One region of the Croceicoccus marinus genome, then DNA from elsewhere that is predicted to be linked to it. Evidence: predicted binding sites of a transcription regulator. Region 1 holds the regulator's gene; the other holds the start of a gene.
The links. The regulator LexA, encoded in region 1, represses DNA repair genes until DNA is damaged. The targets are predictions, from matches to a motif close to GTTCCNCNCTTGTTCT.
Positions count from the first base shown of each region.

Region 2: the regulator LexA is predicted to act here: its motif matches at 4,159-4,174, upstream of uvrA (excinuclease ABC subunit UvrA).

Region 1 is NZ_CP019602.1:1,119,904-1,127,663, forward strand. Features, by position in the region: gene A9D14_RS05375 (citrate synthase) at 1-512, opposite strand, end outside; gene gltX (glutamate--tRNA ligase) at 560-2,068, opposite strand; gene A9D14_RS05385 (ComEC/Rec2 family competence protein) at 2,256-4,322, shown strand; gene lexA (transcriptional repressor LexA) at 4,340-5,032, opposite strand; gene A9D14_RS05395 (molybdopterin molybdotransferase MoeA) at 5,133-6,341, opposite strand; gene moaC (cyclic pyranopterin monophosphate synthase MoaC) at 6,338-6,832, opposite strand; gene trpC (indole-3-glycerol phosphate synthase TrpC) at 6,837-7,676, opposite strand; gene trpD (anthranilate phosphoribosyltransferase) at 7,673-7,760, opposite strand, start outside.
Region 2 is NZ_CP019602.1:1,228,846-1,236,605, reverse strand. Features, by position in the region: gene A9D14_RS05905 (AAA family ATPase) at 1-622, opposite strand, end outside; gene A9D14_RS19395 (hypothetical protein) at 606-1,037, opposite strand; gene uvrA (excinuclease ABC subunit UvrA) at 1,238-4,147, opposite strand; gene A9D14_RS19390 (hypothetical protein) at 4,375-4,560, opposite strand; gene prsR (PEP-CTERM-box response regulator transcription factor) at 4,653-6,032, opposite strand; gene prsK (XrtA/PEP-CTERM system histidine kinase PrsK) at 6,032-7,760, opposite strand, start outside.

The DNA.
Region 1 (7,760 bases):
ATCGTCGGCATCTTGGCGATCAAGCGGTGCGAGCTGATCTTGCGGTGCTCGGGGTCCGAGATGTCGGTGCTGTCGTGATAGAACGCCGACAGCGCGCCGACCACGCCGCACATGATCGCCATCGGGTGCGCATCGCGGCGGAAGCCCTGGTAGAACTGGCGCAGCTGGTCATGCAGCATGGTGTGGCGAGTAATGGTGAACTCGAAAGTATCAAGCTCGTCCTTGGACGGCAGCTCGCCGTTCAGCAGCAGGTAGGACACTTCCATGAAGCTGGAATTTTCCGCCAGCTGGCCGATGGGATAGCCGCGGTGCAGCAGCACGCCTTCCTCGCCATCGATGAAGGTCAGGCCCGAATCGCAGCTGGCCGTCGACGTGAAACCGGGGTCATAGGTGAACATGCCCGTCTTGCCGTAGAGCTTGCCGATATCGACGACATCCGGCCCAAGCGTCCCGCTCTTCATCGGAAATTCGTAGTCGCCGCCCCCTGCGGTCAGTTTCGCCGTATCGCCCACTTACTCACTCCTCTTCTTCTGATGTCTTAGTTTCCTGCGGCGGTGCTTCAGTCAAGCTCCGATCCGGCAGGCGCCGATGCACCGGCATGGTCGCGAATGCGCGCAAGGCTCTCCTCGCGTCCAAGCAGCACCAGCACGTCGAAGATGCCGGGCGAGGTCGACTGCCCGGTCAGCGCCGCGCGCAGCGGCTGTGCGATCTTGCCAAGACCCAGCTCGCGTTCCTCGGCCATGGCTTTCAGATTGTCTTCCAGCGGCCCGGCAGCCCAGTCGTCCGCCGCGTCCAGCCGTGATGCGACATCGCCCAGCAGCGCGTGTGCGCCTTCGGCCTGCAGCAGCACGGCAGCCTTGTCGTCCAGCGGCAGCGGCCGCTGTCGGAACAGGAACAAAGCGCCTTGCGCCAGTTCATCCATGTTCTTCGCCCGCGCCTTGAGCGACGGCATCGCCGCGATCAGCAGGTCGCGGTGCTTCGCCGCATCGAAACCGGGCTCCAGCGCAGCGATGCGCGGGGCCGCCAGATCGGCCAGGCGCGCATCATCCGCTTCGCGCATGTACTGGCCGTTCATATTGGCCAGCTTCTTCAAGTCGAAACGCGACGCGCTCTTGCCCACGGCGGGCAGGTCGAACAGCTCGACCGCTTCGTCGCGGCTGAAGATTTCCTGGTCGCCGTGACCCCAGCCAAGGCGCAGCAGGTAATTGGACACCGCCTCGGGCAGCAGGCCCATCTCGTCGCGATAGGCATCGACGCCCATGGCGCCGTGGCGCTTGGACAGCTTCGCCCCGTCGGCGCCGTGGATCAGCGGGATATGGGCATAGACCGGATCGTCCCAGCCGCCTTCGACGTCGTGCATCGCGCGATAGATCGGAAGCTGGCGAAACGCATTGTTCAGATGGTCGTCGCCGCGGATAACATGGGTCACGCCCATGTCGTGATCGTCGACCACCACGGCCAGCATATAGGTCGGCGACCCGTCGGAACGCAGCAGGATGTAGTCGTCGATCTCGGCGTTCTTCACCTCGACCCGGCCCTGCACGGCATCCTCGATCACCAGCGAGCCTTCTTCCGGCGTCTTCAGCCGGACGACGAAGGGCGCGCCGGCCGGCGCCTCGGAAGGATCGCGGTGGCGCCAGCGGCCGTCATAGCGCAGCGGCTTCCTGGCGGCGCGCTGCTCGGCGCGCATCTGCTCAAGCTCTTCGGACGTGGCATAGCAGCGATAGGCGTGGCCCGCTTCCAGCAGCTTGAAGGCAACCTCGGCATGGCGAGCGGCGCGTTCCGACTGGAACACCGGCTCCTCGTCGTAATCAAGGCCCAGCCATTCCAGCCCGTCGAGAATCGCGTCGATGGCTTCCTGCGTCGAGCGGGCCTTGTCCGTATCCTCGATCCGCAGCAGCGCCTTGCCGCCGAAATGCCGGGCATAAAGCCAGTTGAACAGCGCGGTGCGCGCGCCGCCGATATGCAGGAAACCCGTGGGCGAGGGCGCGAAACGCGTGACGACAGTCCCTTGCGCGGTTGCTTTCGCGTTGCCGCTGTCGGTTCCGTCTGCCTGGCCGCTTGCCATCTGCGCGTGCTTCCTCTTTCAATGCATGTCATGGGCGAACCGCTCGAACCGGAGAAGACGTTTCATGAATGACTTGCGCGGCGCCATGGGGAAGGGCCGTGCCAGTACCGTCGTTCCGATAGCGGGCGAGGTCGAAGGCGATTCACGCCCCTCTTCGCGGTTGCGGAAATGGGGGACCGAAGCCCGTTTGTCCAGTGCCGCGGATGGAATAGAGGCGTTCCTGGCCGATCGCGGCTTCGAACGCATGCCGTGGCTGGCCGTGGCGATGCTGACGGGCATCGGGCTATGGTTCATCCTGCCGGGGCCGGGCGAATGGCTGATCGCCATCGGCCTGTGCGGCGTGATGGCAGGATTGTCGCTGGTGCGGCTGGAGGGCGACCGGCATGCGCTGCTGCGCAATGCGGCGACCGGTCTGGCGCTGATGCTGGCTGCCGGGATCGTGCTGGTCTGGGCTCGCTCGACCCTGATCGGCGCGCAGCCCATCAGCGGGCCAAGGGTCGCGGTGGTGGAAGCGATCGTGCTCGAGCGCGAGGAGCAGCCCGCGCGCGAACGCGTCAGGCTGATCGTCGCGACCCGCGATCCGCTGGACCAGATACCGATCAGGGCGCGGCTGAACGTACCGGCGGAGATGGACGACCCGGCGCTGGTGGCAGGATCGAAGTTCCGCGCCAAGATCCGCCTGACCCCGCCCCAGCGTGCGGCGGTGCCGGGCGGCTATGACTTTGCGCAGTCGGCCTGGTTCGACGGGCTTGCTGCATCGGGATCGGTTCTGGAACCCCCCATCGTTACTGGCCTCGCGGGCGGGGCAAGCGGCTGGCGCAGCGAGCTTGCCGCCCATGTCCGGCAGCAGGTCGGGCAGTATGGCGGCGCGGCATCGGCTGCGATCGCAGCGACGCTGATCACCGGCGACCGCGGCGCCATCCCCGAAGCCGACGCGCAGGCGATGCGCGATTCCGGATTGGCGCATATGCTGTCCATCAGCGGGCTTCACGTGGGTGCGATCGTGGCGATTGCGTGGCTTCTGGTGGTCAGGGTGGGCGCTTTGTTCCCCTGGCTTGCCCTGCGAGTGCGGCTCCCGTTGGCGGCAGCGGGGTCGGGCGCGCTGGCGGGGATCGGTTATACGCTGATGACAGGAGCCGCGCTGCCGACGGTGCGGGCCTGTCTGGCTGCGCTGCTGGTCGTGGCCGCGCTGTCTCTCGGGCGGCAGGCGCTGTCACTCAGGCTGATCGCGCTGGCCGCGATGACGGTGATGCTGTTCTGGCCCGAAGCGGTCATCGGCCCCTCGTTCCAGCTGAGCTTTGCCGCGGTGACGGCTATCGTCGCATTCCACAACAGCCGCTTGGTCGAGTGGCTGAAGGAGCAGCGGGGCGAGGGACAACTGGCGCGCTGGGCCCATGCCGGCCTGCTGCTGTTCCTGACGGGCCTGATCGTCGAGGCTGCGCTGAGCCCGCTGGTCCTGTTCCATTTCCAGCGGTCGAGCCTCTATGGATCGCTTGCCAATGTCGTCGCGATTCCGCTGATGACGGCGGTAACCCTGCCTGCGCTGACCGCGGGGCTGGTCTTCGATTTGCTGGGGGTTGGAGCGCCCCTTTGGTGGCTTTCGGCAAAGTCGCTCGACCTGACACTGGGTATTGCACACACGACGTCCTCGCTTCCCGGGTCGGTGCTGCAATTGCCGCAGGTCTCGCTTGTGGCGGCGCTGGCATGCGTCGCGGGCGCGTTCTGGCTGGCGCTGTGGTCGGGGCGGTTTCGGCTGTGGGGACTGCTGCCGCTGTCAATCGGAGTGTCCGCGCTCTTCCTTGCGCGCCCGGCCGACCTGCTGATCGAACAGAGCGGACGAAATGCCGCCATGCTGTCGGATGACGGCGAATTATACCTTCTGCGCACCAGCACGAGTTTCGCAGCGGACGCGATGGTGGAGGCGATGGGCAAGACGCCGAAGGACGGTGAACCGTTCAGCGAATTTCCCGAATGGCCCGGGGCGCGCTGCAACGGCGATTTCTGTCAGCTTCAGGCGCAGGGCAGGACCCTGCTTGTCGCCCAGCGACCCGTGGACGTACCATATGGCCCGCTGGTCGCCGCCTGCGCGCGGGCCGATATCGTGATTTCCAGCAGGCGGCTCCCCGCGGATTGCCGGCCGTCCATGTTGAAGGCCGACGGCAGCCTGCTGTCGCGCCGCGGCGGGCTGGCCGTCGATCTGGAAAGCGGCTCCTACCGGGCGGTCAGGCCCGAAGGCGACAGCCACGGATGGTAGGCCGCGGGGTGCGGCGTTCAGTGATAGCGGCGCAGCAGTCCGGCAAGCCGGCCCTGGACCTGCACTTCCGACGGATCGTAGGTCTGCGCCTCATACGACGCATTCGCAGGATCGAGCCGGACCATGCCGTTCACGCGGCGGAGGTATTTCAGCGTCGCTTCCTCACCGCGGACCAGCGCAACGATGATCTCGCCGTCTCGCGCCGTGTCGGTGCGGCGCACCAGCGCATAATCGCCATCGAAGATGCCGGCCTCGATCATGGAATCGCCGGAAACTTCCAGCGCATAATACTCCCCGCTTCCCAGCAAGGCAGCGGGAACGGGCAGCATCCGCGAATCCTCCAGCGCCTCGATCGGGACGCCGGCGGCGATGCGGCCATGCAGCGGAATTTCAATCACGTCGCTCGATACGCCGGGCTGCGGGGCAAGGCGCTTGAATTCGACGACATTGTCGGGTTTGGCCGGCGCGGATTTCGCCCGGGCGGTGCCGGTCACATCGTCCGGCTGGCGGATCACCTCAAGCGCGCGGGCACGGTTCGGCAAGCGGCGGATGAAGCCGCGTTCCTCCAGCGCCGAGATCAGGCGATGCACGCCCGACTTCGACTTCAAGTCGAGGGCTTCCTTCATTTCCTCGAACGAGGGGGAAATTCCGCTATCCTCAAGCCGTTGCTGGATGAAGATCAGCAATTCGTGCTGTTTGCGCGTAAGCATGGCCGTATCCTGTTCCGCCTTGCGCCCAGCGGCGCGAACGAATACGGAACAATTAAGCAACATCGGAACACGCGTCAACCCATGTTAACGCAATAATGCGTCAGTTTCTGTTGCGCGGCGCCAGCGGAATGACCCGAACGACATCGCCGGTTTTCACTTCCGCCGTTTCCGCAGGGCGCAGGATCAGCGCATCGGCTTCGGCCAGAGGCGTCAGTGCAGCGCTGTCCTGCAAAGCCAGCGGCATCACGCCCAGATCGGTGAACGCTGCGCGCAGGAATTCCGTCCTTTTCCCGGTCGCTGGCAGATCCCCCAGGCAGAACGCGGGCTGCATCGCGGGCAAGGGCGACCGGTCGCCCATCAGCGCGCGGGCGATCGGCTGCGCGAAGAGATGCGCGGTCACGAAACTGGAGACCGGATTGCCGGGCAGGCCGATAACCAGCTGTCTACCGAGACGAGCGACCAGGATCGGCTTGCCAGGCTTGATCGCGACGCGCCAGAAGTCGATCTTGGCGCCCATCTCCTCCAGCACCGGCAAGACGAGGTCGTGATCGCCCACCGATGCGCCGCCGCTGGTGACGATCATGTGCGCGTTCTTCGCCTGCTCGAAAGCGGCGCGCAGCGCGTCGCGGCGGTCGGGTACGGGGCCATGGCTTTCGATTTCGCAGCCGAGGTCGGTGAACAATGCGCCCAGCATGGCGCCATTGCTGGCGGGGATCGCGCCGGGAGGCAGGTCCTCGCCCGCGGGTCTCAATTCGTCGCCACCCTCGATCACCGCGACGCTGGCTTTTTCATGCACTGAAAGCCTGCCGTGTCCCGCCGTGATCGCCAGCGCCAGCCGAGCGGGCGTCAACCTTTCCCCAGCGCGCGCAATGATGTCGCCCTGCGCGAAGTCGAGCCCGCGGGGGCGGATATGCCGGCCGAGCGGTTCGGGAGGATCGCCGTCGAAGAACAGCCTGCTTCCTTCGGCGCGGCAGTCTTCCTGCACGGCGACCATGTCGGCACCGCCCGGAACGACCGCGCCGGTCGCGATGCGAACGGCCTGCCGGGGTCCGACCGTGCCCTGGAACGGGTGTCCTGCGGCGCTTTCGCCGACGATGTCCCAAGGGCCTGGCATGTCGACTTGCCGCAGGGCATAGCCATCCATCGCCGACATCGGATCGGGCGGCTGAGATCGCAGCGCCGCGACATCACTGGCGAGCCACCGACCGGCTGCCTCTCCGATCGGCAATTCCACGGCGGGCAGCGGCTGCGCCATCGCGAGAAGGCGTCGCTGCGCTTCCTCGAGCCCCAGCAGCCAGCTTGCCGTCAAAGCTCCAGATCCTCATGCCCCGCGGCGCGCCAGCGGCCCGACTTGCCGCCATCCTTGGCGATCAGTCGGATCCCGCCGATGACCATGCCCTTGTCGAGCGCCTTGGCCATGTCATAGATCGTGATCAGCGCCACCGAGACGGCAGTGATCGCTTCCATCTCGACCCCCGTCTTCGCCTCGATAGAGGCAGTGGCGGTGGCATGGATCGAGCCATGCTCGAAGGTGAAATCGACGTTTACCGCGTCGATGGGCAGCGGATGGCACAAAGGGACGAGCTCGCCCGTCTTCTTGGCCGCCATGATGCCCGCGATGCGTGCCGTGGCCAGCACATCGCCCTTTTTCACGCTGCCTTCGCGGATTGCCTGCAGGGCTTCATCGGACATGGCGATGCTGCCGCCGGCGACCGCGGTGCGGCGGGCGGGGGTCTTGCCTCCCACGTCGACCATGCGCGCGGTGCCGCTTTCGTCCAGATGGGTGAGCTTGCTGGTCAACGAATCATGCCCATCGAGCCGGGCCCATCGAACCGGGCAGTCCCGCCATACGCGGCAGGCCAAGCAGGTCGCGCGTCGCCGTCGTCACGTCGCGCTGCCGCATGAGGCTCTCGCCCACTAGGAAACAGCGTACGCCCGCCATGTCGCAGATGGCCTGGACATCGTCATGATCCGCTATGCCGCTTTCGCTGACCAGCAGCGCGTCCGGCGGGGCAAGCGGGGCGAGGCGGGCCGTGGCGGCGATATCGGTGGTAAAGGTGCGCAAATCGCGATTGTTGACCCCGATCAGCCCCGAGCGCAGCCGGTGCGAGCGCTCCATCTCGGCCTCGTCGTGCACCTCGACCAGCACGTCCATGTGCGCGTCGATGGCGGCAGCCTCGATCTCGGCCGCCAGACAATCGTCCAGCGCGGCGAGGATGATGAGGATCGCGTCCGCCCCGATCGCGCGCGCTTCGGTCACCTGCCATGGATCGACCATGAAATCCTTGCGCAACACCGGCAGCGTGCAGGCGGCGCGGGCGGCGACCAGATAATCCTCATGCCCCTGAAAATGCGGGGCATCGGTCAGCACCGACAGGCAGGCGGCGCCGCCGGTGGCATATTCGCGCGCATGTTCTGGCGGGTCGAAATCCTGCCGAATCAATCCCTTGGAAGGCGAAGCTTTCTTGATTTCCGCGATCAGCCCAAAGCCGCGGCGCGAAGCCTGCTCAAGCCTATGCGCGAAACCGCGGGGCGCTTCCTGCGCCCGCGCCAGCACTTCCAGGTCGCGCAGAGAGCGCTGCTTCTTGCGCGCCGCGACTTCCTCGCGCTTGACGTTGCAGATCTCGAGCAGCCGGTCGCTCATGGGCATGTCCCCGAATTGACGGTCCTGATCCAGCAATCGAGGAGCGCCTTGGCCAGACCCTTGTCGATCGCCTCGGCAGCTTCC
Region 2 (7,760 bases), 110 kb from region 1:
CGAAAGACTGCTCTTCAACAACCATCACCAATCGCGTAATCGTCAAAAGAACTATAGCATGGCCCGAGCTAAGTCCTTTAAAAATCTCTGCGGCCTCTTCACTCCAATCGTCGAAGTAAATATTCTTATCGCAGAGATCTTGAACACCTGACTCTGCAAAAAGTGGATCTGAACTTAGAGTATTTAGGGCTTGTTCCCACCTGTCTCGCTTGCCGCCAGACAGACAAGATTGTGCAGCTTCAACAAAATCATCAATGAGTTCAGCACCAGATTTCAGATAAGGAACTTTCTCTCCGTCACGTTCCTTCCAGCCACGTAGGCCGACATGATGATAATCAGCATCATCATATTGCATCTCGAAAGAGTCGAAAGCGCTGAATGTCACAGCTACAAGGTTCGCGAATTCTCTTCCTGAACGATCGGCGTCGATAACGAACTGGCCTGACGACTGCGCAGGAGTTAGTATCGCCCGGATCATGTTTTGCAAGCAGGTAGTCTTCCCAACTCCATTTCTTCCAATCAGGACATGAACATTGGTTGGAGGCAAGGACCCTGGCACAACAGAAAAGCTCAACGTGGTTGCACTGCCGACTTGACTTTCATCTCTAGGGGGGGAAGGCATAAGTGAAATCGTAAGGTGTTAGTTCAGCGTCACCCAAAGCAAGCCTATGATATCGAGATTCAAGCCGAGACTGATCAAGAGATCTAAAAAGAGACGTCGTGGCGACATCTTCATCCTTGAATCTCTCATAGATACCCAAGTCAAACGCCATGTCCTTCATGGCAGAGAAGTATTCGCTCGAGATACCTAAATTGTAGATATCTGTATAATAATCACCGGAAAGTCCTACGGAGAAATAACCATCGGGCAATGTCTCAAACGTCTTTGGCAATGGCGTACGTCTAAATTTTTTAGTTTGTCCCTCAAATCCAATTTTTACCCACCCAAGATGATGATACGACCCATCTGCGTCGAAATAAACGACACAAAACTTTGTTTCGAAGGTGAACCAGTCATCCCAGTCATTGTACTGCAACTGTACAGTGTTAGGTCTAGGCGGCGGAGGGGGCTCACCCTTTTCGACGTTGATGAACGTAATCGACAAAACACCAGACCTCCATTTATGATAGGTCAAAGCATGATACGCGGCCAAAATACAAAACCGAGCTCGCGCTTCTCCCCACCATTTTTGGACTTTATTCGCCCATAGCAGGGATACTTCCGCGAGGATGTCCCCTACAACATCCCCGCCAAATACCGCCCCGTATAGCTCCGCTCCACCTTCACCACATCCTCGGGCGTGCCCACCGCGACGATCTCGCCGCCGCGCACGCCGCCGTCGGGGCCGAGGTCCAGGATCCAGTCCGCCGTCTTGATGACGTCGAGATTATGCTCGATCACCACGACGGAGTTGCCCTGGTCGACAAGGCGGTGGAGCACTTCGAGGAGCTTGCGCACATCCTCGAAATGGAAGCCGGTGGTCGGCTCGTCGAGGATGTAGAGCGTCTGTCCGGTGGAGCGGCGCGCGAGTTCCTTGGCGAGCTTGACGCGCTGCGCCTCGCCCCCTGACAGGGTGGTCGCCTGCTGGCCAACCTTCACATAGCCCAGCCCCACCTCGTTCAGCATGTGCATGCGGTCGCGGATCGGGGGCACGGCGGAGAAGAATTCCTCGGCATCCTCGATCGTCATGTCGAGCACGTCGGCGATGGAGCGGCCCTTGAACTTCACCTCCAGCGTCTCGCGGTTGTAGCGCTTGCCGCCGCATTCCTCGCACGTCACATAGACGTCGGGCAGGAAGTGCATCTCGATCTTGATGAGGCCGTCGCCCTGGCACGCCTCGCACCGGCCGCCCTTGACGTTGAAGCTGAAGCGCCCCGGCTTGTACCCGCGCGCCTGCGATTCCGGCAGGCCGGCGAACCAGTCGCGGATATTGGTGAAGGCGCCGGTGTAGGTTGCCGGGTTCGAGCGCGGGGTGCGGCCGATGGGGGACTGGTCGATCTCGATCACCTTGTCGCAGTGGTCGAGGCCGGTGATCTTCTGGTGCGGCCCGGCGATGACGCGCGCGCCGTTCAGCGCCCGCGCCGCCCCGGCATAGAGCGTGTCGATGGTGAAGGACGACTTGCCCGATCCCGACACGCCGGTGATGCAGGTGAAGGTGCCGAGCGGGATCTCGCCCGTCACGTCCTTGAGGTTGTTGGCGACTGCGCCGTGGACGGTGATCTTCTTGCCGTTGCCCTTGCGGCGCTTCTTGGGCACCTCGATCGCGCGGGTGCCGTTGAGATAGGCGGCGGTGAGCGAGTTCTTGGACTTCAGCACCTGTTTAAGCGTGCCCTGGGCGACGATCTCTCCCCCGTGGACACCGGCGCCGGGGCCGAGGTCGACCACGTGGTCGGCGGCCCGGATCGCGTCCTCGTCATGTTCGACGACGATGACGGTGTTGCCGAGGTCGCGGAGGCGTTTCAGGGTTTCCAGCAGGCGGTCGTTGTCGCGCTGGTGCAGGCCGATGGAGGGTTCGTCGAGCACGTAGAGCACGCCCGACAGCCCGCTGCCGATCTGGCTGGCGAGGCGGATGCGCTGGCTTTCGCCGCCGGACAGGGTGCCGCTGGTGCGGTCGAGGTTGAGGTAGTCGAGCCCGACATTGTCGAGGAAGCCGAGGCGTTCGTTGATTTCCTTCAGGATGGCCTTGGCGATCTGCTTCTGCTGGTCGCCGAGCTTGTCTTCGAGTTCCAGGAACCAGCGCTTGGCATCGCTGACCGAGAGGCGGACGGGGCCCGCGATGTCCGTGCCCGCGACCTTCACCGCGCGTGCCTTTTCGTTGAGGCGGGCGCCGCCGCAGGCCTCGCAAGGCTGGGCGGTCTGGAACTTGCCCAGTTCCTCGCGCATCCAGGCGCTTTCGGTCTGCAGCATGCGGCGGTTGAGGTTGCCGATCACGCCCTCGAACGCCTTGTTGACGGTATAGCTCTTGCGGCCGTCCTTGAAGGTCAGCGGCACGGGTTTGCCCTTGGTGCCGAACAGGATGGCGCTGCGGTGTTCCTCGGCCAGCTGTTCCCACGGGGTTTCGAGTTCGAAGCCGAAATGGTTCGCGAGGCTGGCGAGCACCTGCATGTAATAGGGCGACGGCGGGTTGGACTTGGCCCAGGGCACGACCGCGCCCTTCTTCAGGCTGAGCCCTTCGTTGGGGACGACCAGCTGGGGGTCGAACAGCAGCTTCTCGCCAAGCCCGTCGCACACCGGGCAAGCGCCCTGCGGCGCGTTGAACGAGAACAGGCGCGGTTCGATATCCTCGATCGTGAAGCCGCTGACGGGGCAGGAAAAGCGTTCGGAAAAGACGATGCGGTTGGCGGGGATGCCCGCGCCTTTCAGATTGCCGCCCGCCTGTTCCTCGCCCTCGCGTCCCGGCACGACGCCGTCGGCGAGGTCGACATAGGCGAGGCCGTCGGCAAGGCGCAGCGCGGTTTCGAAACTGTCGGCAAGGCGCGTCTCGATCCCCCCTTGTCCGTCTTTACTTCGGCGCACGGCGAGGCGGTCGACCACGACTTCGATGTCGTGCTTGAACTTCTTGTCGAGCGCGGGGGCGTCCTCGATCTGGTGGATCTCGCCGTCGATGCGGACGCGCGTGAAGCCCGCCTTCTGCCATTCGGCCAGTTCCTTGCGGTATTCGCCCTTGCGGCCGCGCACCACGGGGGCCAGCAGATAGGCGCGCGTGCCTTCGGGCAGGGCCATCACGCGGTCGACCATGTTGGAAACGGTCTGCGCCTCGATCGGAAGGCCGGTGGCGGGCGAGTACGGCACGCCGACGCGCGCCCAAAGCAGGCGCATGTAGTCGTAGATCTCGGTCACCGTCGCCACGGTGGAACGCGGGTTGCGCGACGTGGTCTTCTGCTCGATCGAGATGGCGGGCGACAGCCCGTCGATATGCTCGACATCGGGCTTGTGCATCATCTCAAGGAACTGGCGCGCATAGGCGCTCAGCGATTCCACATAGCGGCGCTGACCCTCGGCATAGATGGTGTCGAAAGCCAGGCTCGACTTGCCCGAGCCGGAGAGGCCCGTGATCACGATCAGCGCGTCGCGCGGCAGATCGATGTCGATACCTTTTAGGTTATGTTCGCGCGCCCCGCGCACGGAGATGGTCGTAAGGCTCATGAAGCAGGGATGTTCCGAATTTGTTCTTCCGCGTCAAGCGGGCGGGAATGGCTTGTCCGCCATTTGGGGGCCATGGGCGCCGGTTACAACATCGGTTCCGATGACAAGCCCTGTCGGAAGGGCCCGGCCGCAAAGGAAAGGCCCGCGCGCTCGTCAGTCGAGCGCGCGGGCCTGTGTATTTGCAAACGCCTTTCGCCACTGGGGCGGCAGGCGGTCGGCTTTTGAGGTCAGTGCATCTGGCGGCTTTCGAGGTCCCAGTCGCGGATGCGGTCGTCGAGGCGATGGATCCGGCGTTCCAGGCGTTCGGCGTCATTCGGATCGCCCGACTGGCTGGCCATTGCCAGCATCTGCCGTGTTTCATCGCGATAGTAACGCAAGCCTTTCAGCATGCACTGTTTCAGAATGTCGTCCACGCTCGCTCTCCCTTATGAAGGGATTACTACCATACTTATCCACAATACCCCAATATTTCATTCGACGAGGGGAAGAACCGGACCGACAGACGTCAAGTGGAAAGGTCGTATTGCTTCATCAGGTCATAAAGTGTCGGACGGCTGATACCAAGCATACGCGCGGTCGACGAAATATTGCCCTCGCTGCGTGACAGCGCCTGGCGAATCAACTTGCGGTCCGCCTGTTCGCGCCCGGCCTTGAGGTTGAGCGCCAGCGCCAGCTCGTCCCCCGATTCGGCAAGGTCCAGGTCCTGGGCGCCGACCAGCCTGCCGTCGGCCATGATCACCGCGCGCTTCACGCGGTTTTCCAGTTCGCGGACATTGCCGGGCCAGTGCCAGGCGTCGATCGCCGCCAGCGCGTCGGGCGCGAAACCCTTGATCTGCGGGTTCATCTCTGCCGCGAAGCGCGCGAGGAAGTGGCGGGCGAGCAGCGGTGCATCGCCCGCGCGCTCGGCCAGCGAGGGGATGGCGACGACGACTTCGGCGAGACGGAAATAGAGGTCTTCGCGAAACGCACCCTCGGCGACCATCGCCGGAAGGTCGCGGTGGGTCGCGCAGACGAGGCGCGCGTCGACGGGGATCGCGGTGGCAGCGCCGATGCGTTCGACCGCGCGGGTTTCGATGAAGCGCAGCAGGCGGGCCTGGATGGCGGAAGGCAGCTCGCCCATCTCGTCGAGGAACAAGGTGCCCCCCGCCGCCATCTCGATCCGGCCTTCGCGGGCGGAATGCGCGCCCTCGAACGCGCCCGCCTCATAGCCGAAAAGCTCCTGTTCCAGCAGATGTTCGGGAATGGCGGCGCAATTGATCGCGACAAGGCCCGCCCTTGCGCGGGCGCTGGCGGCGTGGAGGCCGCGCGCCAGCAATTCCTTGCCGGTGCCGCTGGCGCCCATCAGCAGGACCGAGACATCGGCGGATGCGATGCGCTCGACCGTGCGGGCGGTGCGGATCATTTCGGGCGCGCCGGTGACGATGCTGCCCAGCAGGGTCGCATCCTCGCCCACCCGGGCGGCAAGGCGCCGGTTCTCCCCCTCAAGCGCGGCGAGATGGAGCGCGCGGCGCACGATCAGCGCCAGCTCCTCTATCCTGACGGGCTTGCGATAGAAATCGTAGGCCCCGCGTTCGATGGCGCGCAATGCGCTTTCGGCGGCGCCGTGACCGCTGGCGACGATTACCTTGGTATCGGGCTTCAGCTCCATGATCGCGTCGAGCACGGCGAACCCCTCCCTGGTGCCGTCGGGATCGGGCGGCAGGCCCAGGTCGAGCGTGACGACATCGGGTTCGTGCTGGCGCAGCGCGGCGATGGCGGTCTCGCGGTCCCCGACGCAGGTCACGTCGAATTCGTCCCACGCCCATTTGAGCTGGGTGGCGAGGCCGGGATCATCCTCGACCACCAGCAGGCGGGGCTTGTCGGCTTCGCCGGATCTGGCGGACATCAGGCGACCTTCCTGTCTGGCTGGCCGGGATTCGCGGCGGGGTCGGCGGCAGGTTCGGCAGCGGGTTCGGCAGCAGGTTCCGCCAAGGGAAGCCGGATGGTGAAGCGCGTCCCCTCCCCCTCGCGCGAAGCGACGTCGAGGCGGCCTTTCATCGCGCGCACCATCTCGCGCGCCTCGAACGCGCCGATGCCGAAGCCGTCGGGTTTGGTGGAGACGAAGGGGGCGAAGAGTTCGCTGCGGATGAACTGGGCCGACATGCCGCAGCCGCTGTCCGCGATTTCTATCGCGGCCTCGCTGCGCCCTTGTCGGATCGTTATGGCGACTTCGCCCTGCGGCGGGCTGGCGTCGATCGCGTTCTGCACCAGATGGCGCAGCACCTGTTCCAGCCCCTCGCGATCGGCCAGCACGGGAACGCGGCCCGATGGGGCGATGCGGACGCGGCCCCGGTGCGGCAGCGCGCCGAAGATCTGCAGGGCAAGGTCGTGCGGGCACATCGGCTCGATCCGCCCTTCCCCTTTGGCGCCATAATGCGACAGCCGGGCGAGCAGCGCCTCCATCCGGCCCGTCGCATTGCGCAGGGTCGTCAGCATGTCGGCGCGGAAGGCGGGGTTTTCCATGTGCCGTTCGGCATTGCTGACGGTCAGGTTCAGCTGGCTGGCCAGATTCTTGATGTCGTGCATGACGAAGGCCATGCGGCGGTTGAACTCATCGAACCGGCCGGCGTCCAGCAGGGCGCGCTGGGCGGCCTGTTCGGACAGGTGCACCGCCAGCTGCTGGCCGACGATGCGCAGCAGGTCGTGATCCTCCCAGTCCAGCTTGCGCGCGAAGGCGGGGCGCGCCAGCACCACCGCGCCCGCCATGCGCCCGTCGAGCAGCAGCGGCACCAGTAGCCAGGCGCGCGCATCGTCCAGCAGCCATGCCGGGACGAAATGCGCGATGGGCGCGGCATCGCCGCCCCGCAGCGTGTCGAGGGCGAGCACGTCCTCGGCTTCCTCCATGGCGCGCAGGGCGTCGGCGGGCAGCGCGTTGGCCGGAATCTCGGCATCCGGCCATTGCCAGCGCGCGGCGAGAGCGAGATGGCCGTCCTCGTCCGGCGAGAGCAGCAGGCCGGCGGGGCTGTCGACGATCTCGGCCAGCGCCTGCACCGCGCGAATGCCGACGGGCGGTGCGCCGCGACCCTGCTCGCCCATCATGCGGGCAAAGCGCAGCCATTCGGCGCGGTAGTCGAAGCGGTGGCGAAACAGGTTGCGGCTGATCGCATCGCGCAGCATCGCACGCAGCCCGCGCGAGGCGAGCAGCAGCGCGATCAGCATGGTCAGCACGATGGCGAAGAACTGGCTGGCGACCCCCATGTCGATGTCGAACGCGCCCAGCGCGGTGTCGAGCGCGAATATGCCCAGCAGGTAGAACGCGATCACCAGCAGCGAGAGCGACTGGAACGTCACCGACCGCGACGGCGCAAAGCGCCGTTCGGGCTGCGCGCGCCCGTCGCGGTAGAGCAGCACCGCCACGGCGCACCACGCCAGGCCGCGCACCGCCAGCATCGCCGGCGGCATCGCGCCCGACAGATAGGTGAGCGCATAGAGATTGAGCTCTACCCCCCAGCCCAGCACCAGCGCGGTGGTGACAGGGCCCAGGCGGGACCTTTGTTCGGGTTCGGTGCCCGCGAAGAGATTGTGGATCAGCACCAGCATGCCGACCGCGAAGATCATGCGGAACAGCGCGGCC